4 regions of the Lentzea sp. HUAS TT2 genome follow, and region 1 is predicted to be linked to each of the others. Evidence: riboswitches for the same ligand, from Rfam matches in the RefSeq annotation. Region 1 holds a riboswitch; each other region holds the start of a gene.

Region 1 (7,024 bases):
TGGAGATCCCGGACTTCTGGGGCGGCGGCTACCTGGCCGCCGTCGAGTGGCTTTCCGTGTCGGGCGGCATCTTCACGCCGGGCGATGCCCAGGTGTGGGCCCGGCCGCGCGTGGCCGTGGTCGAGGGTTCCGAGCCGTCACCGGAGGAGCGGCTGTTCGCCGTCGTCGACTCGGCCAGCGGCGTCTCGTCCCGTGTGGACATTCGCAAGTGGTACGCCATCAACACCGACCTGACCGTGCACCTGCACCGGCGCCCTGTCGGCGAGTGGGTGGGGATGGACGCGCGGACGACCATCGGGCCGGACGGGGTCGGGCTCGCCACCAGCGTGGTGCACGACGTGGAGGGGCCGGTGGGGACGACGGCGCAGGCGTTGTTCGTGCGCGAGCGCTGACGTGGAGAACCCTGTGCACGACACCCATCCCGCCGCCCAGGCCCTCACCGCGATGGCGCGACCCAGCACCGAGGCCGGCAGCCGCGGGGTGCTTCTCGGCTCACGGGCGAGATCGATGGACGACGCCCTGATCGAAGCCTTGCGAACCGAGCTGATCGCCAAGGGAGTACCGGAAGGCGCGATCCGCAAGTCCGGTTTCGTCGCCCTCGCCGGTGCCTACAACGACCGCCCGCGGCAATGGGATCTGGTGGTGATGGAGGGGGACCAGCTGGTCGCCGCCATCGAGTTCAAGTGGCAGTTCGGTCCGAGCATCGGCAACAACATCGGTAACCGGATGTCGGAGGCCGTTGCCCTGGCCGTTGACTTCGGCCGGGCGCACAACTCCTCGGAACAGAGCGCGTTCCGGCCCTTTCTGGGTTTTGTGTTCACCCTTGAGAAGACGCCGGGGGCGACCGCGCCTCTTCGGTCCGCTCAGGGCGCGACGTACGTCGACCGCTATCGCGACTTCTTCCGTCGTCTGCGGGACGACCAGATGTACGACGCCATCAGCTACATGACCTTCACCGGTGAATCCGAGATCGCGGTCGCGGAGCCGGACCCGACGATGGGGTTCGAAGGGCTGGCGCAGTCCGTCGCGGACCACGTCACCGCGTTCCGGAGACTGCGGGAGCACCACGACCCGGTGTCCGCGAGCGTCGCGCTGCGGCTCTCCACGCACAACAACCTCAGCGGTGTGCTGCTCGCGCTGCACGACATTGATTCGGGTCACGCCGCTGTGGAGGAGGTGACCGACGAGATCGGTCTCAAACGCCGGCGCGCCCTGCTGGATCGCCTGCGGAAGATCGTGGCCGACCCGGACGCGTCCGAAGCCGCGGTCAAGGAGATGATCGGACGGCACTACTGGCTGTTCGGCGGCCAGTACCAGGGCTTCCTGCCCGTCGAGCGGCAGGAGATCCGGCTGGTCTGCTCCGACCGCAGCGTCCACGTCGTCGAACTGAGCAGACCGGGAGCCGAGCTCGTCACGCTGCACGGCGACCAGCTGATCCTGTCGATGGCAGTGCACGAGGCGGTCAGCCGGTGCATGAACCACATCAGGACGCTCGACCTGACCGGCGCGGCGATGGAGGCGGTGCAGCGCGACGAGCCCGGTGCGGGCGTCGACTACCTCCGGGCGAAGGCGACGGTCGTGATCGGCGATCCCGCCCACGTCCGCATCGACGGCGTGACCGCCGGCATGGTCGAGCGGACGATCCGCTCCTACAACGCCCACCTGAGCCGCGTCCAGATCCTGACCTACGCCGACCTCATCGACAGCGCCGAGCGAGCGCTCCGCTTCACCGAGGACTGAGCGCCGCCACACCACAGGCCGCCACAGGAGTCATCTCGACGACCACCGACGTCGTCGGCCTGTTCGACCGAGCGGATGAGGGCGTAGCGTCGGTGAGACTGTGAAGAGGTTCGCGAACCGTCAGGAAGCGGGCCGCGCCCTCGCCGCGCGACTCGCCGACCTCCCGTGGCACGACCCGCTGATCCTGGGCCTGCCGAGAGGCGGCGTCCCGGTGGCCAAGGAGATCGCCCAGCACCTCAACGCCGAACTAGACGTGGTCGTCGCGCGCAAGATCGGTGCCCCGGGCCATCCCGAGTACGGCGTCGGCGCCGTCACCGCGGACAGCGAGCCCATCTACGACCCGGGAGTGCTCCGAGCCCTGAACCTCACTGAGGAACAGCTGGGCCACACCTGCGACGAGGAACGAGAAGAAGCCAGAAGGCGCACCGCCCTCTATCGCGGCGACAAGGCGCTCACCATCAAGGACCGCGATGTGATCCTGGTGGACGACGGCCTGGCCACCGGGGTCACCGCCAGAGCGGCGCTCCACTGGATCACCCAGCGCGAGCCGAAGAGCGTCACTCTAGCCGTGCCGGTGGCCGCCAGGGAGTCGCTCAGGACCTTCACGGCGCCGGTGATCGCGATCCTCACGCCGAAGCGCTTCGGCGCGGTCAGCCGCTGGTACGAGAGCTTCGATCAGACCACGGACGACGAGGTGCTCAGCGCGCTCTCGAAGTGCGACACCACCGGGAACGGCGAGTAGAAGCGGTGCAGCAGAGCTGACCACTGCGCGTAGGTGGGTCCCTGCCGGAAGCCGACGGTGTGCGCCTCGACCGAGTCCCAGCGCACGAGCAGCAGGTAGCGCGACGGGGTGTCGAGGCACCGCAGCAGTTCGAGGCCGCGGAAGCCCGGCGAGGCGGAGATCAGCTCCCGCGCCTCGCCGAACGCCCACTCGAACTCCTCGGCGGATCCTGGCAGCACGTCCAGCAGGGCGTGCTCGGTGATCACAGCCTGCAGAACCTGATGTCCGAGGCCAGCACGGCCTTGGCACCGATGGCGGCCAGCTCGTCCATCACCTTGTTCGCCTCCTTGCGCGACACCATCGCCCGCACGGCCGCCCAGTCGGGGTTGGCCAGCGGCGCGACGGTCGGTGACTCCAGGCCCGGGGTCAGGGCGATGGCGTCCTCGAGGATCGAACGCGGGCAGTCGTAGTCGAGCATCAGGTACTGCTGCGCGAACACGACGCCCTGGATGCGGGCCGTCAGCTGCTTCTTGGCGGCGGAGAGCTCCGAGCCGTTGCGGTGGATCAGGACCGCCTCGGACTCGCAGATCGGGTCGCCGAACGGCACCAGGTCGTGCTGCCGAAGGGTGCGGCCGGAGCCCACCACGTCGGCGATCAGGTCGGCCACGCCCAGCTGGATCGAGATCTCCACGGCGCCGTCGAGACGGATCACCTTGGCGGTGATGCCGCGGGCCTTGAGGTCGCGGCCCACGAGCTTCGGGTACGCGGTGGCGAGGCGCTTGCCCTCGAGGTCGGAGACCTTCCAGTCGGTGCCGCGAGGGCCCGCGTAGCGGAAGGTCGACGAGCCGAAGCCCAGCGCCAGCAGCTCCTCGACGGAGTTGCCGTTGTCGTCGGCGCCCGAGTCGGCGGCCAGGTCGCGGCCGGTGATGCCGAGGTCCAGGTCACCGGACGCCACGTAGATCGCGATGTCCTTGGGGCGCAGGAAGAAGAACTCGACGTCGTTGTTGTTGTCGAGCACGGTCAGGTCGCGCGGCTCGTGCCGCTGCCGGTAGCCGGCCTCGGTGAGCATGGCGGAGGCGCGTTCGGCGAGCGCGCCCTTGTTCGGGACTGCAACGCGCAGCATGTGGAAGTCTTCCGTCAGAGGTACTTGTAGACGTCTTCGAGGGTGAGCCCACGGCCCAGCATGAGCACCTGGAGGCGGTAGAGCAGCTGCGAGATCTCTTCGGAGAGCTTCTCGTCGGACTCGTACTCGGCGGCGATCCAGACCTCGCCCGCCTCCTCCAGGACCTTCTTGCCCTGCGCATGGACCCCGGCCTCGAGCGCGGCGACGGTGCCGGAACCTGCCGGCTTGGTGGCGGCTCGTTCGGTCAGTTCAGCGAACAGGGAATCGAAGGTCTTCACGGCATGACATCCTCCCATCCCGGCGACCCCCGTCCACACCGCGGTCGCATCTGTCCCAGGTCTTGGACGTGATCTGTCCTGCATGGACACCCAGTAGCGTGAACTTCCGTGTCTGAGTTCGCCGAGGTACTCGAAGCCCTCCGCCGGGTGCGCGGAATCAACCCGTTCTTCGCGCTCGACGTCGGCCGCCCCGACGATTCCTGGCTGCCGGGAACCGCGTTGCTGGAAGGTCCGGCGCTCAAGAACACGATCGACGCCATCGCGAACCGGTACAAAGCGGAGGAACCACGCGTCGCGGCCAGCCTGTTCTTCCTGAGCTACACGGCCCGGCTGCTCAGCCCTCTCACGGCCGCGGACCTCCCGATCGACGTCCGCCCGGAGAACCTCTGGTGGCAGCACCACCCCACCAACGGCCTGAGCGTCCGCATCGACCAGCCACGACTGGGCCCGAGTGCCGCCGAGGCGCTCGAACCGGTGGTGGAGGCGATCCAGGGGGTCACCCCGGTGGCGCGCGGACTGCTGTGGGGCAACGCGATGTCGAACGTCGCGGGCGCCCTCAAAATGGTTGTCCGCGCACGCATGCTCACCGCCGAGGAAGCGGAAGAACGCGGCGAACGGCTCATGAGCGCACCGCCGTTCGAACTGGCGGGTGAATTCCTGAGTTTTCCCGGCGAGGTCACGTTCCGGCGTCGGTCGTGTTGTCTCTACTACCGCGTCGCCGCAGGTGGGAAGTGTGGTGACTGTCCACTCGTGAAGTGAGGAACGCAACAACTCTTATGGCCGGTTGTGCTTAACGGGCCATTCAACTTACGGTGCACGCGCCGCAGTGACGGGAAGCCGGTGCAAATCCGGCGCGGTCCTCGCCACTGTGACCGGGAAGCGATCCCCGCCGAGCACGTCACTGGTCCCCGCCGGGACTGGGAAGACGCGGGGGCAGCGTTGATCCGGGAGTCAGGAGACCGGCTGCGGCGCCGCAAGGAGAGTTGACCTTCCACGAGGTATGGAGGAGCCCGTCATGACGAGCCCCGCAGCAAGCCTGTCCGCCGTCCGCGTGCCCAAATGGGCCTTCGCCGTCTCAGTGCTCGGCCTGATCGTCACCTACCTGGTCCTGCAGGAGAACGGCCTCGCGCTCGGCGCGGGTTCCGAGTTGCTGCACGAGTTCTTCCACGACGGGCGCCACGCGCTCGGCGTCCCCTGCCACTGATCCCCGATCCCAGGCAGGGAAGGCATGACGACGACGTACAAGTCCCTTGCGCTGCGCGGAATCGCGGCCGGCGGTATCGCCGGTGTCGCCTCCGCGCTCGTGCAGCTCCTGGTGACCGAGATCCCGATTCGCGCCGCGCTCGCGGTCGAAGAAGCTCGGGCACCTGCCGGTGAAGAGGCCGGCCACACGCACGGCGGCGAGGAAGAGCTGGTCAGCCGGGGCGCCCAGATCGTGGGCGGCATGCTCGGCGTGGTGATCGTCGGCATCGCGGTGGGCCTGGTGTTCGCCACCGCCTACGCGCTGTCGAAGCGCTGGTTCACCGGCAGCACGCCCTTCAGCCGCAGTCTCGCGTTCGGTGCCGCGGTGTTCGGTGCCGTGGCGCTGCTGCCGTGGCTCAAGTACCCGGCCAACCCGCCCGCCGTGGGCGACCCGGAGACGGTGAACTACCGGACCGCGCTCTACCTCGGTGTGGTGGTGGCCGGTCTGGTGATCGTGTGGGCCGCGAGCTGGCTCGCCGAGCAGCTGCGCGCGCAGTCGCAGCCGGTGCGGACCACGGCCGTGCTGCTCGCGGTGGCCGCGGCCGCCGCGGTGGTGCTGCTGGCGTTCCCCGCGCCGCCGGACACGATCCCCGCGGACATGCCGGTGAACGTGCTGTGGCAGTTCCGCCTCAGCTCGCTCGCCCAGCTCGCCACGCTCTACGTCGGCATCGGCGTGGTGTTCGGCCTGCTGATCGACCCGGCCACGCGCACGGCGAAGGCACGCGTGACCGAGGCCTCGGTCTAAAGCACCTTCAGCACGTCCAGGTCGACGCCGACGAGGGAGTCGCGGAACACCCGCCGCTCCCCCGTCGGCACTTCCACGTCACACGGCACGACCAGCACGGTGCACCCAGCGGCCACAGCGGCCGCGACACCGGTCGGCGAGTCCTCGATCGCCACGCACCGCGCAGGGTCGACGCCCAGCGACCGCGCGGCCTTCAGGTACGGCTCGGGCAGCGGCTTGTTCAGCCCGTCCACCTCGTCGCCGCACACGGTGACGTCGAACAGGTCCCGCCCGATCGTGTCCAGCGCGACCTCGGTCAGCGAGCGCTCGGTCGACGTCACGAGAGCCATCGGCACACCCGATTCACGCACGGCACGCAACGCCTCCTGGGCGCCCGGACGCCACGGCAGGCCGGCGCGGAAGACCTCCTCGGTGCGGCGTGAGATCCACGCGGCGCCGTCGGCCATGTCGGCCTCGGTGGGCTCGATGCCCACGTCGGTGAACAGGAGGCGCATCGTGGTGGGCACGTTGCTGCCGACCATGCGCTCCCGGGTCTCCAGCGACAGCACCCCGCCGAGCTTCTCCGCGTACTCGTAGAGCGGGATGTCCCACAGCTTCTCGGAGTCCAGCAGCGTTCCGTCCATGTCCCACAAAACAGCGTGCAGGTCAGACATTGAAGTACTTCGCCTCCGGATGGTGCGCCACGAAGGCGTCGGTGGACTGTTCCGGGTGGAGCTGGAGTTCCTCGGACAGCGAGACCCCGATGCGCGCCGGGTCGAGCAGCTCGGTGATGCGCCTGCGGTCTTCCATCTCGGGGCAGGCGCCGTAGCCGAACGAGTAACGGGCGCCGCGGTAGCCGAGCTTGAAGTACTCCTCGACGGCGGCCGGGTCCTCCGCGGCGACGCTGCCGCCGGTCGGCCACACGAGCTCCTCGCGGACCCGCTTGTGCCAGTACTCGGCCAGCGCCTCGGTGAGCTGGACCCCCAGTCCGTGGACTTCCAGGTACTCACGATACGCGTTCTTGCCGAACAGTTCGTTCGCGTGGTCGGCGATCGGCTGGCCCATCGTCACGAGGTGGAACGCGATGACGTCGGTCTCACCGGACTCGCGGGGACGCCAGAAGTCCGCGAGGCACAGGCGCCGATCCCTTTTCTGGCGCGGAAAAGTGAACCGGAAGCGCTCGGGCGAGTCCGCCG
Region 2 (7,024 bases), 4.9 Mb from region 1:
CTGCAACGCCTCCGCGATCTTCTGCGCGAGGCCGAGGCGGACGTGGCCCTGTTCGCAGTCGACGACCACGACAGCGGTCTTCTCGAACAGGCCGGCAGCCTTCAAAGCGTCCTTGGTCGGATCGCCGCCGAGGCCCGACGACGTCGCGCGGCCGTCCGTCAGCAGCACCACGAGCGGGCGCTTCTGCGGGTCGCGCATCCGTTCGATCTCCAGGACGCGGTGGGCCTTCATCAGACCGTCCGCGAGCGGGGTCCGGCCTCCGGTGCGCATCTTCTTGAGCCTGGTGGCGGCCGCGTCCACGGAAGTCGTCGGGGGCAAAGCGACTTCGGCCTGGGTACCGCGGAACGTCACCACGCCGACCTTGTCCCGGCGCTGGTAGGCGTCGCGCAGCAACGAGATCACCGCGCCGCTGACGGCCGACATCCGCTTCTGCGCCGCCATCGAGCCGGAGGCGTCGACGACGAACAGGACGAGGTTCGACTCCTTGCCCTCCCTGACGGCCTTGCGCAGGTCGGCGGCGGTCAGCAGCAGTCCGGGGCCGGTCCGTCCGCGCGTCGCCTGGTGCGGCGCCGCGTTCGTGAGCGTGTCGACGAGATGCAGCCCGCTGCCGTCCACTTTGGATGAACGGACGATCCGGCCGGTGCGGGCGCGGGCCCTGGAACGCTTGCCAGGCGCGCCTTCGCCGACTCCAGGGACCTCCAGCAGCCGTGCCTTGAACGCGGGCGCGGGCTCCGGTGCCGGACGGTCGTTGGGCGCGTTCCCGTTGCCCTTGGGGCCTTCCTGCGGTTCCGGGAGCTCACCACCGCCAGGGCCGTCGTCGTCCGGGCCCTGGTCGTCGGGTTCCTCCGCGTGCTCGGCCGCCTGGCGCATCGCGTCCTCGAGCTGCTGCTCCTCGATGCCGGGCTCGTCGAACGGGTCGCGGCGGCGCCGGTGCGGCAGGGCGAGCCGGACCGCGGTCTCGACGTCGGTCTCCTCGACGCTCTCGGCACCGCGCCACGCCGCGTGGGCGATCGCCGCACGGGCGACGACGAGGTCCGCGCGCATGCCGTCGACCTCGAAAGCCGCGCAGACAGCGGCGATCCGGCGCAGCTCACCGTCCGGAAGGGACACCAGCGGCAGCTTCCGCTTGGCCTCGGCGATCTGCTGCCTGAGGTTCGCGTCCTCGGCCTCCCACTTCGCCGCGAACGTCACGGGGTCGGCCTCGTAGGCGAGCCGGCGCCGGATGACCTCGGTGCGCACGCCCACGTCCCGCGCCGCCTTCACCGCCACGGTCAGCCCGAACCGGTCGAGCAGCTGCGGCCGCAGCTCGCCCTCCTCGGGGTTCATGGTGCCGACCAGCAGGAACTGCGACGGGTGCGAGACCGAGACGCCCTCGCGTTCCACGTGCGCGCGCCCCATCGCGGCGGCGTCGAGCAGCAGGTCGACCAGGTGGTCGTGCAGCAGGTTGACCTCGTCGACGTAGAGCACGCCCCGGTGCGCCGCGGCCAGCAGTCCCGGCTGGAACGCCCGCACGCCCTCGGTCAGCGCCTTCTCCAGGTCGAGCGAGCCGACCAGCCGGTCCTCGGTGGCGCCGACGGGCAGCTCGACGAGCTTGGCCGGTCGTCGCTCGACGCCGTCGTGCGGCGCGTCGGGGCAGTCGGTGCTGCCGGGCACGCAGCCGAAGCGGCAGCCCTCCGACACGTCCAGCTCGGGCAACAGCGCGGCGAGGGCACGCACGATGGTCGACTTCGCGGTCCCCTTCTCACCGCGGACCAGCACGCCGCCGATGCCGGGGTGCACGGCGTTCAGCAGCAGGGCGAGCCGGAGGTCGTCATGGCCGACGACAGCCGAAAAGGGGTACATGCTCGGCGAAGTCCTTCCTCGGGTGTCCACGCCCGCGGTCGGTGATCAAAGAGGGGGACGAGTTCCTGACTCCCGGTTCACTCCAAAGAACCGGTCACAGTCGCGGGACGGCGCCGGATTCGCACCGGCTTCCTCGCACTCCCCTCACAGCCCCGGCATCGTCGCATTTCGCACCGCCGGGTCCAACAGCCAGGTGAGCGACGTCGCCCTAGATCAGGCTCTGGAACTGTGCCCAGGCCTCCGCCACCTCGTCCGCCGTCCACTCCAGTGCGGGCTCCGCGACGGTGATCTCGTTCTTCGCGAGCGTCCCGTCCCGCCAGAAGTTGCCGAGGAACTTCCCGCTCACCTCGGTGAGCCGCTTCGGGTCGCCGGGCAGGTGCAGCGCGAACTGGTGGGTGTGCGGCTCCGGCAGGCCCATGGCGGCGGCCACGACCTTGGCGTGCTCGACGTAGGTGCCCAGCCGGGGCAGCACGGTGTCCAGGCCGTGCAACGCGGACAGCGCCGCCGGCCACTGCTGGAACAGCATGCCGCCGTACCGGTGCCGCCACACCCGTGCCTGGTCGATGAAGTCCCGGGTGCCGGCGAGCGCCGCGCCGGAGATGCCTTCGAGGGACTTGTAGAACGACACGTAGACCGAGTCGAAGAGCCCGGCGATCTCGGGCAGCGGCTTGCCCAGGCCGTGTGTGCTCTCCCACAGCCGGGCGCCGTCGAGGTGCACGACCGCGTCCCGTTCGCGGGCGGCGTCGACCAGCGAGGTCAGCTCGTCCCAGGTCGGCAGGACGAACCCGGCCTCGCGGTCCGGCACCTCCAGCAGCAACGTCCCGTACGGCTCGGGACAGGTGGCTATCTCGGAATTCCTGACCTTGATCGGACGCAGACCGGACAGCACGGTCAGCGCGTCGTCCTCGTGGTCCAGCGGATGGGCCTGCGGATGCATCGCCACGATCGGGTTGTGCGTGCGGTCGGCCCAGCACCGCAGGGCGATCTGCTGCGCCATGGTCCCGGTCGGCACGAAGAGCGCGGCCTCGGTGCCCAGCAGCTGCGCGACCCGCTCCTCCAGCGCGCCCACCGGGCCGCCGTCGCCGTAGCGGTCGGGGTCGACGTCCGGCACCGGGCCGAGCCTCTCCAGGAGCGTCTTCTTGCGGGTTCCGGAGAGCTGTCGGTTCATCACCACCGCATCAAACCTCAGCGGCGAGCGTGTCCGCGAGCGAGATAACCCCGTCCCGGATCTCGGCGGCCGTCATGCCCTGGGCCAGCAGGAACTCGATGTGCTCGCCCCTGAGCACGGCCAGCACGGTGTGCGCTTTGAAGGTCGAGCCGACCAGCCGGGCGAGTCGCTCCACGGTGATCCGGAAGTTGCCCTCGCAGCTGCGCGCCGTCGTCCGCTCCACCGCGATGACCAGCGGCAACGACGCCAGCACGTGGTCGAACAGGGTGCCGGCGAACTCCCCGGCGGAGCGGCACTCCAACGATGCCGTCTTGATCCAGGAGGCGGCCGTCTCGTCGACCACTGCGTTCACCAGGCCCGCCTTGTCGCCGAACCGCCGGAACACGGTGCCCTTGCCGACGCCTGCCGCGACAGCCACGTCCTCCACCGACACGGCGTCGATACCGCGCTCGCCGATCAGCCGGGTGGCGGCGGCCAGGATCGCGGCCCGGTTGCGGGCGGCATCGGCACGTTCCAACGAACTCTCCCTTGACACAAGCGGACCGTCAGTCCGTATTCTAGCAACCGGACCAGCGGTCCGCTTATCCAGGGGAGGCAGCGAATGAAGGCAGTGCGGTTCCACGAGTTCGGCGGGCCCGAGGTGCTGAGGGTGGAGGAGGTCCCGGACCCGGCAGGCGACACGCTCGTCGACGTCACCGCGATCGGCCTCAACTACGGCGAGACGGTCATCCGCCGGGGCAAGGGCGAGGAGCTGTTCCCGTGGTACCCGGGGCCTTCGTTCCCCATCACCCTCGGCTCGGAGGTCGTTGGCACCACAGGAGAAGGCCGCAGGGTCATAGGTGTGCCGCGCGACGGCGCCTACGCCACGAAGGCCGTCATAGAGCACCCGATCGACGTGCCGGACGGCGTCAGCGACCACGAGGCCCTCGCCTTACTGCTGCAGGGCACGACAGCGGTCGCGGCGGCCAAGGCGGCCCGGATCCAGCCGGGCGACCGGGTGCTCGTGGAGGCGGCGTCCGGTGGCGTCGGCAGCCTGCTCGTCCAACTCGCGGAACGGGCGGGCGCGACGGTGCTCGCGGCGTCCAGCAAAGGCGGGATCGGCTACGACTGGGACGACCTCGACCCCGTTGACGTCGTCTTCGAGTCCATCGGCGGCGAGATCGGGAAACGCGCGTTCGAGCTGCTCAAGGACGGCGTGGGCCGCATGGTCGTGTTCGGCTACGCGAGTGGCGAACCGCTGGACGTTACGGCGAGCGACATCTTCCGCAAGGGCGTCGCGCTCATGGGTCTCCCCCGCGACGTCACGCCAGAAGAAGTGTTCGAGCTACAACTCAAGCCGGTCCTCGGCGACGTCTACCGGCTCGACGAGATCGCCGAAGCGCACAAAGCGTTGGAAGCCCGCACCACGACGGGCAAGCTCATCGCGCGACCGTGACCGACCGGGGCGCGCGGAACGACAGCAGCTGAAGCCACTCCGGTTCCGACCCGTCCAGCCGCAACGACGGCTCATGCTCGGCCACCGTCCGCAACGTCACCGCGGCCTCCAACCGGGCCAGCCCCGCACCAAGGCAGAAGTGCCGGCCATAGCCAAAAGCCAAGTGCCGCGGATCGGTTTCCTTACCGCTCAACAACAACACGAGCTCCGCACCGGCAGGCACGCGCACACCGGACAGCACGACCTCACGCGCGGTCAGCCGCCGCCACGTCACCACGGGCGTGTCGGTCCGCAGCACGTCCTCGACGAAGGCCTCGGCCACACCAGGCGAGCCCAGACGCGCCCACAACGCGCGGTCCTGCAACGCACGGTGCAACGCCGTGGACAACAACTGAGTCGTCGTCTCCTGGCCCGCGATCAGCAGGAAGTAGCAAAGACCGGCGGAGTCCTCAGCGGACACTCCGGCATCGGCCAAAGCGCAGAACAACTCGCCGTCACGGGCGTGGTAGCGCTTGATCAGCCACTGGTGGAAGTCGCCGACGTCGTCGACCAGCTCCAGCTGCCGTTCGCGGGTGACGTCACCCCAGAAGAACTCCAGCGACCCGGTGCTCCAGCGCTTCAACGTCGGGATGTCGACGTTCTCCAACCCGAGGAGGTCCATCAGCACGATCGCCGGCAGGTCCCACGCGAGCGAGCGCACGAGATCCGCGCCACCCAGCCGTTCCAAAACCAGGGAACGGATGCGAGGCTCCGCAGCGGCGACACGGGCCGGGGTGAAGAACGACGCCACCAGGCGGCGCAGCTGAGCGTGCGAGTCCGAGCCGTTGTTCGCCAGGGTCGGAGGCAGGGAGAAGCGGGCGCGGACCAGGGAGCGCAACGCGGCCGTGCCCACCGGGGTCACGGCGGTCAGCGCGTTGTCGGGCAGGTAGGTGACCGGATCGGCCAGCACGGCGCGCACGTCGTCGTAGGCCGACACCACCCAGCGTCCGCCGAGGAACTGCACCGGCGAGGTGAGTTCGGCGCGCGTGAAGGTGAACAGGTCCACGAGCGGCACGCTAGCGGGCGGATGGGAGACTCAGGCGGTGACCGTGAGCACAACTGAGGCGATTTCCAGTGGTGGTGAGTCGACGTTCGACTGGATCGACGTCCGCTCTGAAGCGCGAGCCAAGGCAGGTCTGAGCCGGCGGCTGCGGCCGCGCACGTCGGACTCGACGGACCTCGACCTCGCGAGCAACGACTACCTGGGCCTCGCCAAGGACAAGCGCGTCGCGGGTGCCGCGGCCGCCGCCACGCTGAAGTGGGGCTCTGGCTCGACGGGATCGCGCCTGGTCACGGGCTCGACGGAGCTGCACGCCGAGCTGGAGTTCGAGCTCGCGAACTTCTGCGGCTCGCAGTCGGCGCTGGTGTTCAGCAGCGGGTACATGGCGAACCTCGGCGCGGTCACGGCGTTGACGGGCCCCGGCACGGCGATCGTGGCCGACCAGCACATCCACGCCTCCCTGATCGACGGCACGCGCCTGTCGAAGGCGGACGTGGTCGTCGCGGACCACTGCGACGTCGGCAAGGTCCGGCACGCGCTGGAGACCCGAGGCAAGCGGCGCGCGATCGTCGTCACGGACTCGGTGTTCAGCGTCGACGGCGACATCGCCCCGCTGAACGAGCTGCACGAGGCGTGCCGCGCGACCGGTGCCGCGCTGGTCGTGGACGACGCGCACGGCCTCGGTGTCGTCGGGCCCGGTGGGCGCGGCGCGGTCGCCGAGGCGGGCATCATCAGGGCGCCGGACGTGATCACCACGCTGACGCTGAGCAAGTCGCTGGGCGCGCAGGGCGGTGCGGTCCTCGGCCCGAGCCGGGTGATCAAGCACCTGATCGACACCGCGCGCCCGTTCATCTTCGACACCGGACTCGCGCCGAGCAGCGTGGCCGCGGCGCTGACCGCGATCAAGATCCTGCGCGAGGAGCCCGACCGTCCCGAGCGCGCGCTGACGGTGGCGCACGACCTGAGCAACCGCCTGAAGGAGGCCGGTTTCCAGGTCAGCACTCCGACGGCGGCCGTGGTGAGCGTGCGCGCGCCCGGCCCGGAGCAGGCGTTCAAGTGGGCCGAGAACTGCCGCGCGAGCGGTGTCGTCGTCGGGTGCTTCCGGCCGCCGTCGGTGCCGGACCAGATCAGCAGGCTGCGGCTCACCGCACGCGCCGATCTGACCGAGGCCGACATCGAGCGCGCGGTGCGCGTGATCAGGGAGAGCGCCGCATCCGCAGGTGTGGAATCCCGTCCTCGATGAACTCGGCGCCCTCGGCGACGAACCCGAACGACGCGTAGAAGTCGGCGACGTACGTCTGCGCGTCGAGCACTGACGGCGTGGTGCCGATGTCCACGAGCGCTGCCTGCATCAGGCGACGGCTGTAACCCCGGCCGCGGGCCATCCGCGCGGTAGCGACACGGCCGACGCGGAACGTGCCGTCGGGCTCTTCGACCAACCGCAGGTACGCGAGCGGATCGTGCGATCCCTCGGCCTCCAGCCAGAAGTGCCGTGTGCCGTGGTCGAGATCATGACCGTCCACGTCGGCGTAGACGCAGT
Region 3 (7,024 bases), 3.2 Mb from region 1:
GTGTGGCCGATCAGGGAACCGTCGGAGAAGATCTTGGTCGGGCCGATGCGCAGCCAGTCGTCGCCGAAACCGGTGCGGACGCCCAGGTCCAGGCCGAGGCCCAGTTCGGTCACGGGGTGCAGGACGTCGGCGGCGATCATGAGCTCCACCCGGACGTGCAGCCTTCCCTGCTCGCGGGCGCGGTGGTAGGCCTCGAGCTCGACCGGGGACTTGCCGATCCAGCCGCCGCCGATGCCCGCCTCGACGCAGCTCGTGATGCCCTCGCTGAGGTAGACGCGGCCGGCGCGGTCGATCGCGTCGACCAGGGTGTCCACCGGGTAGGGCAGGACCAGCGGGTTGACCAGTTGCTGGGCCTGTTCCTGCAGCAGGCCCGTCGGGCGGCCGTTCTCCGTGACGACCAGCCCGCCGGAGACCTCGACCGGGCGCTCGGAGATCCCCAACGCTTCCAGCACGGGCGTGTTGACCACGCACATGTGACCGGACGTGTGCTTGATCCACACCTTGCGGCCGCGGGCCACGCGGTCCAGGCCGTCGCGGGTCGGGTGACCGCCGCACTTGTTCTGGTCGTAGCCGAAGCCGACGACCCACTCGCCGTCCGGCGCGGCCGCCACGGCCGCGTACAGGGCGTCCAGGCTCGTGACCCGGCAGTCCACTTCGGACAGAGTCAGGCCGAACCAGGCCATGTGGTTGTGGGCGTCGTGGAAGCCCGGTGTGACGGTCGCGCCCTGGAGGTCGACCACCTCGCGGGCGGGGACCTCCTCCAGGGCGACGATCCGGTCACCGAGGACGGCCAGCGCGGACGCCGGGCCGTCCAGCGTCACGAACTCGGCGTTCGTGAGCAGCAGGTCCGCCTTGATCATGCGAGTCCTTCGAAGGCCTTGCGGTACCAGTCGCTCCACGGCGCGGGACGACCGTCGGGTCCGACCTTGACGATCACCCGGTGGCCGGAGGCGTAGTGGCCGCAGCGGAAGCCGTAACGGGCGCTGGTGGTGCCGATGCGGTCGGCGGTGATCTCGACCAGAAGCATGCCGGGTGCGGTGAAAGCCGCGTTGAACTCGATGTGCAGTTCCTTGACCACGTAGTTCAGGTCGGGGTCGCGGTCGGCGTAGGTGGACCAGCCGAAGCCCATCGACTCGAACAGCGCGGACTGGGCGCGTTCGACGTGGAGTGCGAACCGCGAGTTGTGCAGGGTGCCGTTCAGATCCAGCTCGTCGAAGAAGACAGGGCTCTCCCAGTGAAAGCTCACCGCAGCAGCTCCTTGGCGACGCGTTCCGACGGGGTGCGCGGTAGATCCTCGCGGAACTCCCAGAAACGCGGAACCTTGAACGAGGCCAGGCGTTCGGCGCAGTACGAGGCGAGCTCCCGATCAGTGATCTCCCCGACCACGAACGCCTTCACCTCCTCACCGCGAATGTCGTCCGGCACGCCGATCACGGCCGCGAGGCGCACCGACGGGTGCGACATCAGCACTTCCTCGACCTCGTGCGCGGCCACGTTCTCGCCGCTGCGCCGGATCATGTCCTTGGTGCGGCCGAGGTGGTAGACGCGGCCGTCCTCGATCCGCGCGAGGTCGCCCGTGCGGAACCAGCCGTCGGCGAACGGCGAGGGCAGCCCGAGGTAGCCGTCCATCATCCCGGGACCGCGCAACCACAGTTCGCCGTCCACGATCTTGGCCTCGCGGTGCGGCGCGGGCAGGCCGAGGCAGCCCGTGCCGACGAACCTGTCGTGGTCCTCGGCGGTGATCCGCAGGTCGGCGCCCGTCTCGGTCATGCCGAACGCCTCGAACCAGCCGACGCCCCACCGCTCTTCCAGCTCGGCGTGCAGGGCGGGCGGGATCGCCGAGGCCTGCACGACCCGCACCCGATGCGCGCGGTCCAGCGGGTCGGGTGGCATGCGCAGCAACAACGTCGGCATCGCGCCGAGGCAGTAGAAGTAGGTGACGCCGTGCTCGCGGACCTTCGCCCAGAACGACGAGGGGTGGAAGCCGTCCAGCACCACCAGATGCGCGCCGGCGAGCAGCGCCGCGACGACGTTCCACTGTGGATCGATGTAGTGGAACGGTTGCGCGGTCAGCATCACGTCGTCGGAGCCCAGGTGCGGGAAGTGCTCGACCAGGCTGCCGCCGAGCGTCATCCAGTACGAGTGCGACAGCACGCACGCCTTCGGCTTCCCGGTGGTGCCGGAGGTGAACTGCAGGCTGACCGGCGCGGACACCTCGCCCTGCACGAACCCCTCGACCGGCTCCAGCGCTTCCACGTAGTGCACCACGTGATCAGCGAGCAGCGGCCGGAACTCCTCCGTGCTGACCACGGCCACCACCTCGGCGGTCCGCAGCACGTGCGCGGCGTCGACCGAGCGGTACCGAACGTTGATCGGCACGGCCGTGGCGCCGAGCTTGACCAGCGCGAACCAGACCAGCGGGAACTCCGGCACGTTCCGCAGCATGATCGCGACCCGGTCGCCCGCGCGGATCCCCCTGTCCCGCAACGCCTGCGCGTACCCGTCGGACAACGCGTGGATCTCGGCGAACGTGAACGAGCCGCCAGGATCGAACGTCCACGCGATCTTGTCCGGCCACCGCGTCACGGCCGTGCGCAGTGCTCCGATGAGATCAGCCACGGCCGAACTCCTCACGGGGCTTGTCCCCCTCACCGGAGGTGCTGGTGATCACGGCGTGGTCGACCTCGGTGGCCAGCGCCTGATCAAGCGTCGCGCCGCAGCCTTGGTCGACCGCGCGTTTCGCCAGCAACGCGGCCACCGGCGGCTGGGCAGCGATGCGTTTCGCGAGCTTCATCGCGTGCTTCTCGTGGTCGTAGACCTCCCGGTAGACCACCCCGAGCTGCATCAGCCGGCCACCGGTGATCCGCTCGCCCAGCAGCAGCCATTCCTTCGCCTTGTGCGGACCGACGACCTTCGGCAGCAGGCCAGAGATGCCTCCTGTGACGCTGAGACCAACGCTGACCTCGGGAAACCCGAACTCCGCTCCGATACTCGTCACGATGAGGTCGCACCCCAGGGCGAACTCGGCGCCCGCACCGAGCGCGTACCCGTGGACCGCCGCGATCACCACACCGGGGAAGTCGCGGATCGCGCGGGTGACGTCCTGGATGCGCTCCAGCCGTGCCCGCGTCTGCTTCTCGGTCTCGACCGGCACCGGCTCCTTGAGGTCGTGGCCCGCGCAGAACGCCTTGCCGCGGCCCGCCAGCACGATCACCCGCGCCCCGTCCTCACGAGCCCGCGCGAACGCCGCCAGCAGGTCCTCGACCAGCGCCGGGACCACGGCGTTGAGCCGTTCCGGACGGTTCAGGTGCACCTGGGCGATGCCCTCGGCACAGGAGTAGTCGACGGTCATCTCTCCCCTTCGATCGATCGATCGATCGGGCTTGACGCTAGAGTGAGCGCGTCCGGCCGGTCAAGGGAGGCAGCAGATGACGACGGAGGAACGGGTCCGCGAGGCCGCCGTGCGGTTGTTCGCCGAACGCGGCTTCCACGGCACCGGCATCCGCGACCTCGCCCAGGCCGCCGGCCTCTCGTCGGCCACGCTCTACCACTACATGGGCACCAAGGAAGACCTGCTGGCCGAGATCATGCGCACCAGCCTCACCGAGCTGATCGGCAAGGCCGAGCTGATCACCGGCGACGAGACGGACCGCCTCGTCGCGTTGGTCGAGATGCACGTGCGCGCGCACGCCGAGAAGCCGCGCGAGACGACGGTCGTGGACGGCGAGATGCGCGCACTGACCGGTGAGCGGCGCGCGGAGATCGTGGCGTTGCGCGACCGCTACGAACGCTTCTGGCAGCAGGCCATCGACGACGGGGTGAAGGCACGGAAGCTGACCGTGGCCGATCCGGGTGTGGCGCGGCTCGCATTGCTGGAGATGTGCAGCGGGGTTTCGCGCTGGTACTCCCCCACCGGGCCGGTCGACCTGAGTGATCTCACCGTCCAGTACGCGGACATGGCGCTGGGCATGCTCGGCGCGGCCCGCTAGGGTCGGTGCTGCCAGCGGTTCACCCGGGCTCGTTCCGGGTGGAGCAAAAGGGAACCCGGTGCGAGTCCGGGACTGCCCCGCAGCGGTGAGTGGGAACGAAAGCCGTCAGAAGCACTGGGTCTGCCAGATCTGGGAAGCGACGGCCGGTAGGAGCAGGCAACACGCCCACGAGTCCGAAGACCTGCCGCCGGTCCGCGCGCCGACCCGGTGCGCGGTGCTCCGGAGCCTCTCGGGCGGGCTGACGGGCGCGGCTGCGTGCCGTCCTGCTCGCGTGTCTCCGGTGCTTCCGCACGCTCGCGAGGAGAGAGCTTGTGACCATCGGCAGCACTGTCTTTGGTTATCCCCGAATCGGACCGAAGCGCGAGCTGAAGCGCGCGGTCGAGCAGTACTGGACTGGGAAGATCGACGAGGCCGCCCTGCGGGAGACGGCGAAGCAGCTCAGGGCGCAGACCTGGGCCGAACTGTCCGAACTGGACTCCGTGCCGTCGAACACGTTCTCGTTCTACGACCAGGTGCTCGACACGACCCAGCTGTTCGGCGCGATCCCGCAGCGGTTCCGCGACCTCGGACTGTCCGAACTGGACACCTACTTCGCGGCGGCACGCGGCCGTGACGGCGCCGCGGCCCTGGAGCTGACCAAGTGGTTCGACACGAACTACCACTACCTGGTGCCGGAACTGGGCCCGGACACCGAGTTCCGGCTGGCCGGTGACAAGCCGATCGCCGAGTACCGCGAAGCGCTCGAACGCGGTTTCACGACCCGTCCGGTGCTGCTCGGCCCAGTGACGTTCCTGTTGCTGGCCAAGAGCACGGTCCCGGGCTTCGACCCGCTGACGTTGCTCGACCGCCTGCTCGAGGCCTACGTCGAGCTGCTCGGCCGCCTGCGCGTCGAGGGCGTCGAGTGGGTGCAGATCGACGAACCCGCGTTCGCCGCCGACCGCACGGCGGCCGAGCTGAACGCGTTGCGCCGCACGTACCGGACGCTGAGCGGGCTGCCGGGCCGGCCGAAGCTGCTGGTCACCGGCTACTACGGCGATCTCGGTGAGGCGCTGCCGATCCTGGCGGCCTCCCAGGTCGAGGCGATCGGCATCGACCTCGTGAGCGCACCGGACACGTCGGTCGCGATCCCCGCGTTGCGCGACAAGATCCTGGTCGCCGGCCTGGTCGACGGACGCAACGTGTGGCGCACCGACCTGCACACCGCGCTGGCGAAGGCCGCGACACTGCTGGGCTTCGCGAGCGAGGTCGTCGTGTCGTCGTCCTCCACGCTGCTGCACGTGCCGTACGACCTGGAGGCTGAGGACCTGGAGCCGGACGTGCAGGCGCGGCTGGCGTTCGCCCGGCAGAAGGTCCGCGAGATCGTGGTGCTGGGCAAGGCTTTGCGCGAGGGAGCCGACGGCGCCTGGGCCGACGAGGCGAAACGCCAGGTGCCCAGCCCGCGCCGGGACGACCACGTGCGGGCGCGCATCGCGTCGCTGCGGCCGGAGCACAGCCTCCGCGCGCCGTACGAGGAACGGGCCGCGGCCCAGCAGGCCCGGCTCGGGCTGCCGCCGCTCGCGACCACGACGATCGGCTCGTTCCCGCAGACCGGCGACATCCGCAGGGCGCGCGCGGCGGTCAGGAACGGCGAGATCACCGAGGACGAGTACGGGCAGCGGATGCGCGACGAGATCGGCCGCGTGATCGACCTGCAGGAGGACATCGGCCTGGACGTGCTGGTGCACGGCGAACCCGAGCGCAACGACATGGTCCAGTACTTCGCCGAACACCTGGAAGGCTTTGCCAGCACGGAGTTCGCGTGGGTGCAGTCGTACGGGTCGCGCTGCGTCCGGCCGCCGATCATCCACGGCGACGTGTCGCGGCCGAAGCCGATGACGGTGCCGTGGAGCACCTACGCGCAGTCGCTGACGGCCAAGCCGGTCAAGGGCATGCTGACCGGCCCGGTGACGATCCTCGCGTGGTCGTTCGTGCGCGACGACCAGCCGCTGGCCGACACCGCGGCCCAGGTGGCGCTGGCGTTGCGCGACGAGATCCGCGACCTCGAGGCCGCCGGGATCCGGGTGGTGCAGGTCGACGAGCCGGCGTTGCGCGAGCTGCTTCCGTTGCGCCGGAAGGACCAACCGGCGTACCTGGAGTGGTCGGTCGGCGCGTTCCGGCTCGCCACCGCGGGCGCGACGACGGGCACCCAGATCCACACCCACCTGTGCTACTCGGAGTTCGGCGAGGTGATCGGCGCGATCTCCGACCTCGACGCGGACGTCACGACGATCGAGGCGGCCCGGTCCAAGATGGAGATCCTGGAGGGCCTGGAGTTCCCGCGCGGCATCGGTCCCGGCGTCTACGACATCCACTCACCGCTGGTGCCGGGCGAGGACGAGATCGTCGCGCTGATCACCGAGGCGGTGCGTGCGGTGCCAGGTGAACGTTTGTGGATCAACCCCGACTGCGGGTTGAAGACGCGCGGTTACGCCGAGGTGGAGCCCGCGTTGCGAAACCTGGTCGCGGCGACCCGTCGCATGAGGTCCAGCCTGGGCTGATGAGAGCGCGACCCCGGGACGTGATCGATTCCGTCCCGGGGTTGTTAATTTCCCGGTATGGCAAAGATTTGGCGAAGTACCTAGACGTGAACGCGGTTCATGTACCACCTTCGGCCTCGCAAGCCTCACTCCCCTGCATCCCGGAGGCCTGAAGTTGAGGAAGAAGCTCCTGTCCGCGCTGGCCGGCGCACTGCTGATCACGGCACTGTTCCCCGGCGTCGCGCTCGCCGACCCGCCCCGGGCCATCCCCGCCAACTACGAGGCGGCCGACGGCAAGTGGCAGCCCGCGTTCGACTACGACGGCGACGGCTGCTACCCCACCCCGGCGATCTCGCCGACCGGTGACATCGCGCCGGGACTGAACAACTCGGGCGCCCTGAACGGCAACTGCCACGACAGGTCCGACCTGGACAACACCAACTCCTACAGCCGCTCCAAGTGCAACAACGGCTGGTGCGCCTACCTGTACGACCTGTACTTCGAGAAGGACCAGGCCGT
Region 4 (7,024 bases), 4.4 Mb from region 1:
CCGTCGCCTGCAGCTCGAACGCGCCCTTGTAGCCGTGGTTGCGCATCGCCCCGATCCAGCGCGGGTTCACCACGCGGGCGCGGAAGATCCGGGAGGTCTCCTCGGTCAGCGTGCGCGTGCGGACGGCCTCCGGGCGCGTGCTGTCACCGACGTACGCGGCGGGTGCCTTGCCCGTCAACGCCTTCACCATCGTGACCATGCCACCGTGGTACTGGAAGTAGTCGTCCGAGTCGGCGATGTCGTGCTCGCGGGTGTCGATGTTCTTGGCCGCCACCGCGATCCGCCGGTACGCCGACTCCATGTCCGCGCGGGCCGCCACACCGTCGACCCCGCGCCCGTACGCGTAGCCGCCCCACACCGCGTAGACCTCGGCGATGTCGGACGAGTCGCGCCAGTTGCGGCTGTCGATCAACGGCAGCACGCCCGCGCCGTACGCGCCCGGCTTCGAACCGAAGACGCGCAACGTGGCCCGGCGCTGGTCTCCGTGCTCCTCCAGGTCCTTGAGCATGTGCGCCCGCACGAAGTTCTGCTCCGCGGGCTCGTCCAGCGCGGCAACCAGCTGCACCGCATCGTCCAACATGGACACGACGTGCGGGAAGGCGTCCCGGAAGAAGCCGGAGATGCGGATCGTGACGTCGACGCGCGGCCTGTCCAGCTCGTCGAGCGTGATGACCTCCAGCCCCGTCACGCGGCGGGACTGGTCGTCCCACACCGGCCGCACGCCCAGCAGCGAGAACACCTCGGCGATGTCGTCGCCGGCGGTGCGCATCGCGGACGTGCCCCAGACCGACAGGCCGACCGAGGGCGGCCACTCGCCGTCGTTCTCGGCCCGGTAGCGCTCCAGCAGCGAGTCGGCCATCGCCTGACCGGTCTCCCACGCGAGCCGCGACGGGATGGCCTTCGGGTCGACCGAGTAGAAGTTGCGGCCGGTCGGCAGCACGTTCACCAGGCCGCGCAACGGGGAACCGGACGGGCCGGCCGGGATGTAGCCGCCGTCCAGCGCGTGCAGGACGTTCGTCATCTCGTCCGTGGTGCGCGCGAGCCTGGGCACGACCTCGACGGCGGCGAACTCCAGGATCTTCTGCACGTCCTCGGACTCGTGCAGGGTCTTGGCCACCTCCCGGTCCCAGCCCGCGTCCTCCATGGCCTGAACGAGTCCGCGCGCGATCTCCTCGATCGCGTCGACGTCCTCGCGACCCGTGGTCGTGAGGCCGAGCGCCTCGCGCAGACCGGGCAGCGCGGCGACCTGACCGCCCCACATCTGCCGTGCCTGCAACATGGCGAGCACGAGGTTGACGCGGACGCTCCCGGTCGGCGCCTCGCCCAGGACGTGCAGGCCGTCGCGGATCTGAACGTCCTTGACCTCGCAGAGCCAGCCGTCGACGTGCAGGATGAACTCGTCGAACTCCGCGTCGTGCGGCCGGTCCTCCAGGCCTAGGTCGTGGTCGAGCTTGGCTGCCTGGATCAGCGTCCAGATCTGCGCGCGGATCGCCGGCACCTTCGCCGGGTCCATCGCGGAGATGTTGCCGTATTCGTCGAGCAACTGCTCCAGGCGCGCGATGTCGCCGTAGCTGTCGGCGCGGGCCATCGGCGGCACGAGGTGGTCGACCAGCGTGGCGTGCGCACGGCGCTTGGCCTGGGTGCCCTCGCCCGGGTCGTTGACGAGGAACGGGTACACCAGCGGCAGATCGCCGAGCGCCGCGTCCGTGCCGCAGGATGCCGACATGCCGACGGTCTTGCCGGGCAACCACTCCAGGTTGCCGTGCTTGCCGACGTGCACGACCGCGTCCGCGCCGAAGTTCGACTCGATCCACCGGTACGCCGCGAGGTAGTGGTGCGACGGCGGCAGGTCCGGGTCGTGGTAGATCGCGATCGGGTTCTCGCCGAACCCGCGCGGCGGCTGCACGATCACGACGACGTTGTTGGACCGCAACGCGGCCAGCACGATCTCGCCGTCCTTGGACTTGGAGTGGTCGACGAAGAGCGTGCCGGGCGCCTCGCCCCAGTGCTCCTGCATCGACTCGCGGAATTCCTCGGGCAGCGTCTCGTAGAACTCCCGGTAGTCCGCGGCCGCGATGCGCACGGGGTTGCTCTCGAACTGCTCCTGCGTCAGCCAGTCGGCGTCCTGGCCACCGGCCGCGATCAACGCGTGGATCAACGCGTCGCCGTCCAGTTCCTGCACACCCGGCAGCGCGTCGCCGATGTCGTACCCGTGCTCCTGCATGGCCTTCAGCAGCCGCACGGTCGACGCCGGCGTGTCCAGGCCGACCGCGTTGCCGATGCGGGAGTGCTTGGTCGGGTACGCCGACAGCATGACCGCGATCTTGCGCTCCGCGACCGGGATGTGCCGCAACCTGCCGTGCCGGACCGCGATGCCCGCGACGCGCAGCGCCCGTTCGGGGTCGGCGACGTAGACGGTGAGGCCGTCCTCGTCGATCTCCTTGAAGGAGAACGGGACCGTGATGATACGGCCGTCGAACTCCGGGATCGCGACCTGGGTCGCGGTGTCCAAAGGAGACAGTCCGTCGTCGTTCTCGTCCCACGACGCGCGGCTCGACGTGAGGCACAACCCTTGCAGGATCGGCACGTCGAGCGCGGCCAGCGCACCGACGTCCCACGCGTCGTCGTCGCCACCCGCCGAAGCCTTCGCGGGGTTCGTGCCACCGGCGGCGAGCACCGTCACGACGAGCGCGTCGGCCTGGCGCAGCGTGTCGAGCAGCTCGGGCTCGGCGGTGCGCAGCGAGGAGCAGTAGACCGGCAGTGGCTTGCCGCCCTTGGCCTCGATCGCGTCGCACAGGGCGTGGACGAACGCCGTGTTCCCGGCCACGTGGTGGGCGCGGTAGTAGAGGACCGCGACCGTCGGACCTTCTGGAGCGGTCTCGCGTTCCAGCACACCCCAGGTGGGGGTGGCCGTGGGGGCCTCGAAGCCGTGGCCGGTCAGCAGCACGGTGTCGGAGAGGAACTTGTGCAGCTCGGTGAGGTTCGCCGGACCGCCGTGCGCGAGGTAGAGGTGCGCCTCCGCGCAGACCCCGCCGGGCACCGTCGACAGCTCCATCAGCGCCGCGTCCGGCTGCTGCTCACCACCGAGCACCACCACCGGCAGCCCGCTGGCCAGCAGCCAGTCGAGCCCTTCCTCCCACATCCGGCGCCCACCGAGGATGCGCACGAGCACGAGGCTGACGTCCTGCATCAACGCGGGCAGGTCGTCGGTCGTCAGTCGCGCCGGGTTGCCGAGCCGGTACTCGGCTCCGCTCGCACGCGCCGACAGCAGGTCGGTGTCGGAGGTCGACAGCAGCAGGATCACGCAGGCTCCATCCCTCGTGGGGTCCTCGCCCCAAAGTGCGGGTGACTCGGAAGCGGAGTTCCTGACTCCCAGCGGTGTTCGCTGGTCACAGTGGCGGGACCGCGCCGGATTCGCACCGGCTTCCTCCTGCGCTTCGTCGTTCGGGCTCACCCTAACCGGCGGGTTACAGTCCGACCTATGCGTAGTCACCCGGACGCCTGCCCCGGCGCCGTCGAGCTGCACGCCGCGGCCGACGGCGGGCTGGCGCGCATCCGGGTGCCGGGCGGCACTCTTTCCGCTGCTCAGTGGGATGTGGTGCGGACGGCCGCGGCTGAGCTGGGGAACGGTTCGGTGGAGCTGACCTCGCGGGCGAACCTCCAGATCAGGGGGCTCGCGGACGGGGTGGAGCTGGGGGCGCGGCTGGCCGCGGCCGGGCTGTTGCCGTCGGCGTCGCACGAGCGGATCCGCAACATCATCGCGGCGCCGCTGGAGGACAACCAGGCGCTGGTCGACGAGATCGACGCGGCTCTGTGCGCGGACCCTCTGCTGGCCTCGCTGCCAGGGCGTTTCCTGGTGACGGTGGGTGCTTCGGTGAGTGGGCTGGGCGGCGACTTCGGGCTGGTCAGCGACGTTCTGCTGCTCGCAGGCCGCGACACCGGCATCCGCGTCGCCGACCCCGTCTCCGCCGTCCTCACCGCCGCCCGCCTCTTCCAGCAGCTCCGCGGCCCGGCCTGGCGCCTGTCCGAAGTGGACGACGGTGTGCGAAAGATCACCGCTCACTTCGGCGCCACCGACGCCCCGCGCCTCACCCCGGTTGTGACTCCTGTCGCACCTTCACCTTTGACGCCAGGGGTCCCGCTCGGCCGCCTCGACGCCCACCAGCTCCCCGGCGTGCCCCTCCGCCTGACCCCGTGGCGCAGCCTGGTCGTCCCCGCCGGCACCGACACCTCCGGCCTGATCACGGACCCGGAATCCCCCTGGCACGGCGTGAGCGCCTGCACCGGGCGCCCCGGCTGCGCGAAGTCGCTCTCCGACGTGCGGGCCGACGCCCGCGCGTGGCTCGGAACCCCGCACGACCGGCCCGTTCACTGGTCGGGCTGTGCACGCCGCTGCGGCCGTCCCGCCGGCGATGTGATCGAGTTCGTCGCGACCGGCGACGGCTACGAGGAGATCAGGTGACGCAGTACATCAAGGACGGGGCGGAGATCTACCGCCAGTCCTTCGCCACCATTCGCGCGGAGTCGGACCTCACCAGGTTCCCGGCGGACGTCGCGAAAGTCGTCGTCCGCATGATCCACGCGTGCGGCATGACCGACCTGCCCGACGACGTCGCGTTCTCCCCGAACGTCGTGCGCGACGCCAGGGAGGCGTTGCGGGGCGGCGCCCCGATCCTGTGCGACGCCAACATGGTCGCGTCCGGCGTGACCCGCCGCCGTCTGCCGAAGGACAACGAAGTCCTTTGCTACCTGCAGGATCCGCGCACGCCGTCACGAGCGCAGGAGATCGGCAACACGCGCAGTGCCGCCGCACTCGAACTGCTCGCTGACCGCTTCGACGGCGCGGTGATCGCGATCGGCAACGCCCCCACCGCGTTGTTCCACCTCCTCGACCTGATCGCCGCCGGAGCCCCGCGGCCCGCGGCGGTCCTGGGCATCCCGGTCGGGTTCATCGGGGCGGCGGAGTCCAAGGAAGCTTTGTCCGCAACGGATCTGGAGCACCTCGTGGTGCGCGGCCGGCGCGGCGGCAGTGCCATGACGGCGGCGGCCATCAACGCGATCGCGAGCGAGGAAGAATGACGGGCAAGCTCTACGGCGTCGGCCTGGGTCCTGGCGACCCGGAACTCGTGACGGTCAAGGCCGCGCGACTCATCAACGAAGCCGACGTGGTGGCGTTCCACAGCGCCCGGCACGGCAGGTCGGTCGCCAAGACCATTGCGGCACCTTACTTCCGTGAAGATCAGATCATGGAACAGCTCGTCTACCCGGTCACCACCGAGGACACGGACGACTACCAGGGCGAGATCGACGCGTTCTACGAGGAGGCCGCCGCCACGCTGGCCGCGCACCTCGACGCCGGTCGTGACGTCGTCGTGCTCGCGGCGGGCGACCCGTTCTTCTACGGCTCGTACATGCACATGCACAAACGCCTCGCCGACCGTTACGAGTGGGAGGTGGTCCCCGGCGTGACGTCCGTGAGCGGGGCCAGTGCCGTCCTCGGCACGCCGCTCGTGGAACGCGACGAGGTGCTCACGATCCTGCCCGGCACGCTGCCGCCCGCCGAGCTCGCGTCCAGGCTCGCCGACACCGACTGCGCCGCGATCCTCAAGCTGGGCCGCACTTTCGGCAACGTCCGCGAGGCGCTCGAAGCGGCTGGCAGGCTCGACGGCGCCTGGTACGTGGAGCGCGCCACGACGAGCCGGCAGAAGATGGCGCCGCTGGCCGACGTCGACCCCGAGACCGTCCCGTACTTCTCGATCGCCGTGCTGCCGAGCCAGTCCAGGCCCGCCAAGCCGAAGGGTGAGGTCGTCGTTGTCGGCCTCGGCCCCGGCGCCCGCGCGTGGCTCACCCCGGAGGCCCGCCAGGAGCTGGAGGCCGCCGACGAACTGGTCGGCTACAGCACCTACCTCGACCGGGTTCCCGAACGCCCCGGCCAGAAGCGGCACTCCTCGCACAACCAGGTCGAGTCCGAACGCGCCGCCTTCGCGCTGGACCTGGCGCGCAAGGGTGCGCGGGTCGCGGTCGTGTCGTCGGGCGACCCCGGCGTCTTCGCGATGGCCACCGCGGTGCTGGAGGTCGCGGCGGAGACCCAGGACGTGCCGGTGCGCGTCATCCCCGGCGTGACGGCCGCGAACGCCGTGGCGGCCAAGGCGGGCGCTCCGCTCGGGCACGACTACGCGGTGATCTCCCTGAGCGACCGGCTCAAGCCGTGGGACGTCATCGCCGAACGCCTCGAAGCCACTGCCAAGGCCGACCTGGTCATCGCGATCTACAACCCGGCGTCCAAGGCCCGCACGCACCAGGTGGCGGACATGCGCGACCTGCTGCTCCGCCACCGCGCCCCGGAGACGCCGATCGTCGTCGGACGCGACGTCGGTGGCCCGGAGGAGGAGATCCGCGTCCTCACGCTCGGCGCGCTCGACCCGGCCACGATCGACATGCGCTGCCTGCTGATCATCGGCTCGTCGCAGACGATCGTGACGCCCCAGGGCGTCGTCTTCACGCCCCGGCGGTACCCAACCAGCTGACGGCAGCATCGACGTCGGCCACCGTTTCCGCTGGTGGGAGCGGTGGCCGACGCACGATCACGACGGGCACGCCCCGCTGCCGCGCGGCTTCGAGCTTGGCCGACGTCATCGCGCCGCCGCTGTCCTTGGTGACGAGGACGTCGATCTCGCGCGACCGCATCAGCTCCAGCTCACCGTCCACAGTGAACGGTCCGCGCGACAGCAGCACCTCGATCCGTTGCGGCATCGGGGGTTCCGGCGGCTCGACCATCCGCGCCAGGAACCACTGCGGGCACGCGGCGAACTCGGCCAGATCCTGCCGTCCGGTCGTCAGGAAGACGCGCGTCCCGGGAAGATCGCGCGCGGCCTCGGCGACGCTGTCCACCCAGCGCCATCCGGGCTGCGGCGTGAACCCAGGCCGCCGGAGGATCAGAAACGGCACACCGACCCGTTCGCAAGCCTCGAAAGCGTTCGACGTGATCCGCCGGGCGAACGGGTGCGTCGCATCGACCACGGCG

Evidence for each region. Region 1 has a riboswitch for cobalamin ahead of ACSHWB_RS29410 (CbtB domain-containing protein). Riboswitches for the same ligand answer to the same signal wherever they lie in the genome.
Region 2: it holds a riboswitch for cobalamin, as region 1 does, so the genes downstream of both, ACSHWB_RS05540 (putative cobaltochelatase) here and ACSHWB_RS29410 (CbtB domain-containing protein) in region 1, are expected to answer to the same signal.
Region 3: it holds a riboswitch for cobalamin, as region 1 does, so the genes downstream of both, metE (5-methyltetrahydropteroyltriglutamate--homocysteine S-methyltransferase) here and ACSHWB_RS29410 (CbtB domain-containing protein) in region 1, are expected to answer to the same signal.
Region 4: it holds a riboswitch for cobalamin, as region 1 does, so the genes downstream of both, cobN (cobaltochelatase subunit CobN) here and ACSHWB_RS29410 (CbtB domain-containing protein) in region 1, are expected to answer to the same signal.

Annotation. Positions count from the first base shown of each region.
Region 1 is NZ_CP196667.1:6,029,127-6,036,150, reverse strand. Features, by position in the region: gene ACSHWB_RS29445 (thioesterase family protein) at 1-392, shown strand, start outside; gene ACSHWB_RS29440 (PaeR7I family type II restriction endonuclease) at 394-1,740, shown strand; gene ACSHWB_RS29435 (phosphoribosyltransferase) at 1,841-2,482, shown strand; gene ACSHWB_RS29430 (antibiotic biosynthesis monooxygenase family protein) at 2,416-2,727, opposite strand; gene hisG (ATP phosphoribosyltransferase) at 2,724-3,584, opposite strand; gene ACSHWB_RS29420 (phosphoribosyl-ATP diphosphatase) at 3,599-3,862, opposite strand; gene ACSHWB_RS29415 ((2Fe-2S)-binding protein) at 3,971-4,621, shown strand; cobalamin riboswitch at 4,670-4,844, shown strand; gene ACSHWB_RS29410 (CbtB domain-containing protein) at 4,878-5,066, shown strand; gene ACSHWB_RS29405 (CbtA family protein) at 5,091-5,849, shown strand; gene ACSHWB_RS29400 (HAD family hydrolase) at 5,846-6,472, opposite strand; gene metH (methionine synthase) at 6,495-7,024, opposite strand, start outside.
Region 2 is NZ_CP196667.1:1,104,301-1,111,324, forward strand. Features, by position in the region: gene ACSHWB_RS05540 (putative cobaltochelatase) at 1-1,842, opposite strand, end outside; cobalamin riboswitch at 1,882-2,020, opposite strand; gene ACSHWB_RS05545 (threonine aldolase family protein) at 2,051-3,010, opposite strand; gene ACSHWB_RS05550 (helix-turn-helix domain-containing protein) at 3,021-3,527, opposite strand; gene ACSHWB_RS05555 (quinone oxidoreductase family protein) at 3,612-4,445, shown strand; gene ACSHWB_RS05560 (hypothetical protein) at 4,429-5,490, opposite strand; gene ACSHWB_RS05565 (8-amino-7-oxononanoate synthase) at 5,534-6,727, shown strand; gene ACSHWB_RS05570 (GNAT family N-acetyltransferase) at 6,681-7,024, opposite strand, start outside.
Region 3 is NZ_CP196667.1:9,269,332-9,276,355, forward strand. Features, by position in the region: gene ACSHWB_RS43715 (amidohydrolase) at 1-860, opposite strand, end outside; gene ACSHWB_RS43720 (acyl-CoA thioesterase) at 857-1,246, opposite strand; gene ACSHWB_RS43725 (AMP-binding protein) at 1,243-2,619, opposite strand; gene ACSHWB_RS43730 (enoyl-CoA hydratase/isomerase family protein) at 2,612-3,352, opposite strand; gene ACSHWB_RS43735 (TetR/AcrR family transcriptional regulator) at 3,429-3,989, shown strand; cobalamin riboswitch at 3,988-4,192, shown strand; gene metE (5-methyltetrahydropteroyltriglutamate--homocysteine S-methyltransferase) at 4,301-6,526, shown strand; gene ACSHWB_RS43745 (NPP1 family protein) at 6,681-7,024, shown strand, end outside.
Region 4 is NZ_CP196667.1:298,065-305,088, forward strand. Features, by position in the region: gene cobN (cobaltochelatase subunit CobN) at 1-3,304, opposite strand, end outside; cobalamin riboswitch at 3,340-3,470, opposite strand; gene ACSHWB_RS01525 (hypothetical protein) at 3,482-4,462, shown strand; gene ACSHWB_RS01530 (precorrin-8X methylmutase) at 4,459-5,079, shown strand; gene ACSHWB_RS01535 (precorrin-2 C(20)-methyltransferase) at 5,076-6,527, shown strand; gene ACSHWB_RS01540 (cobalt-precorrin-6A reductase) at 6,499-7,024, opposite strand, start outside.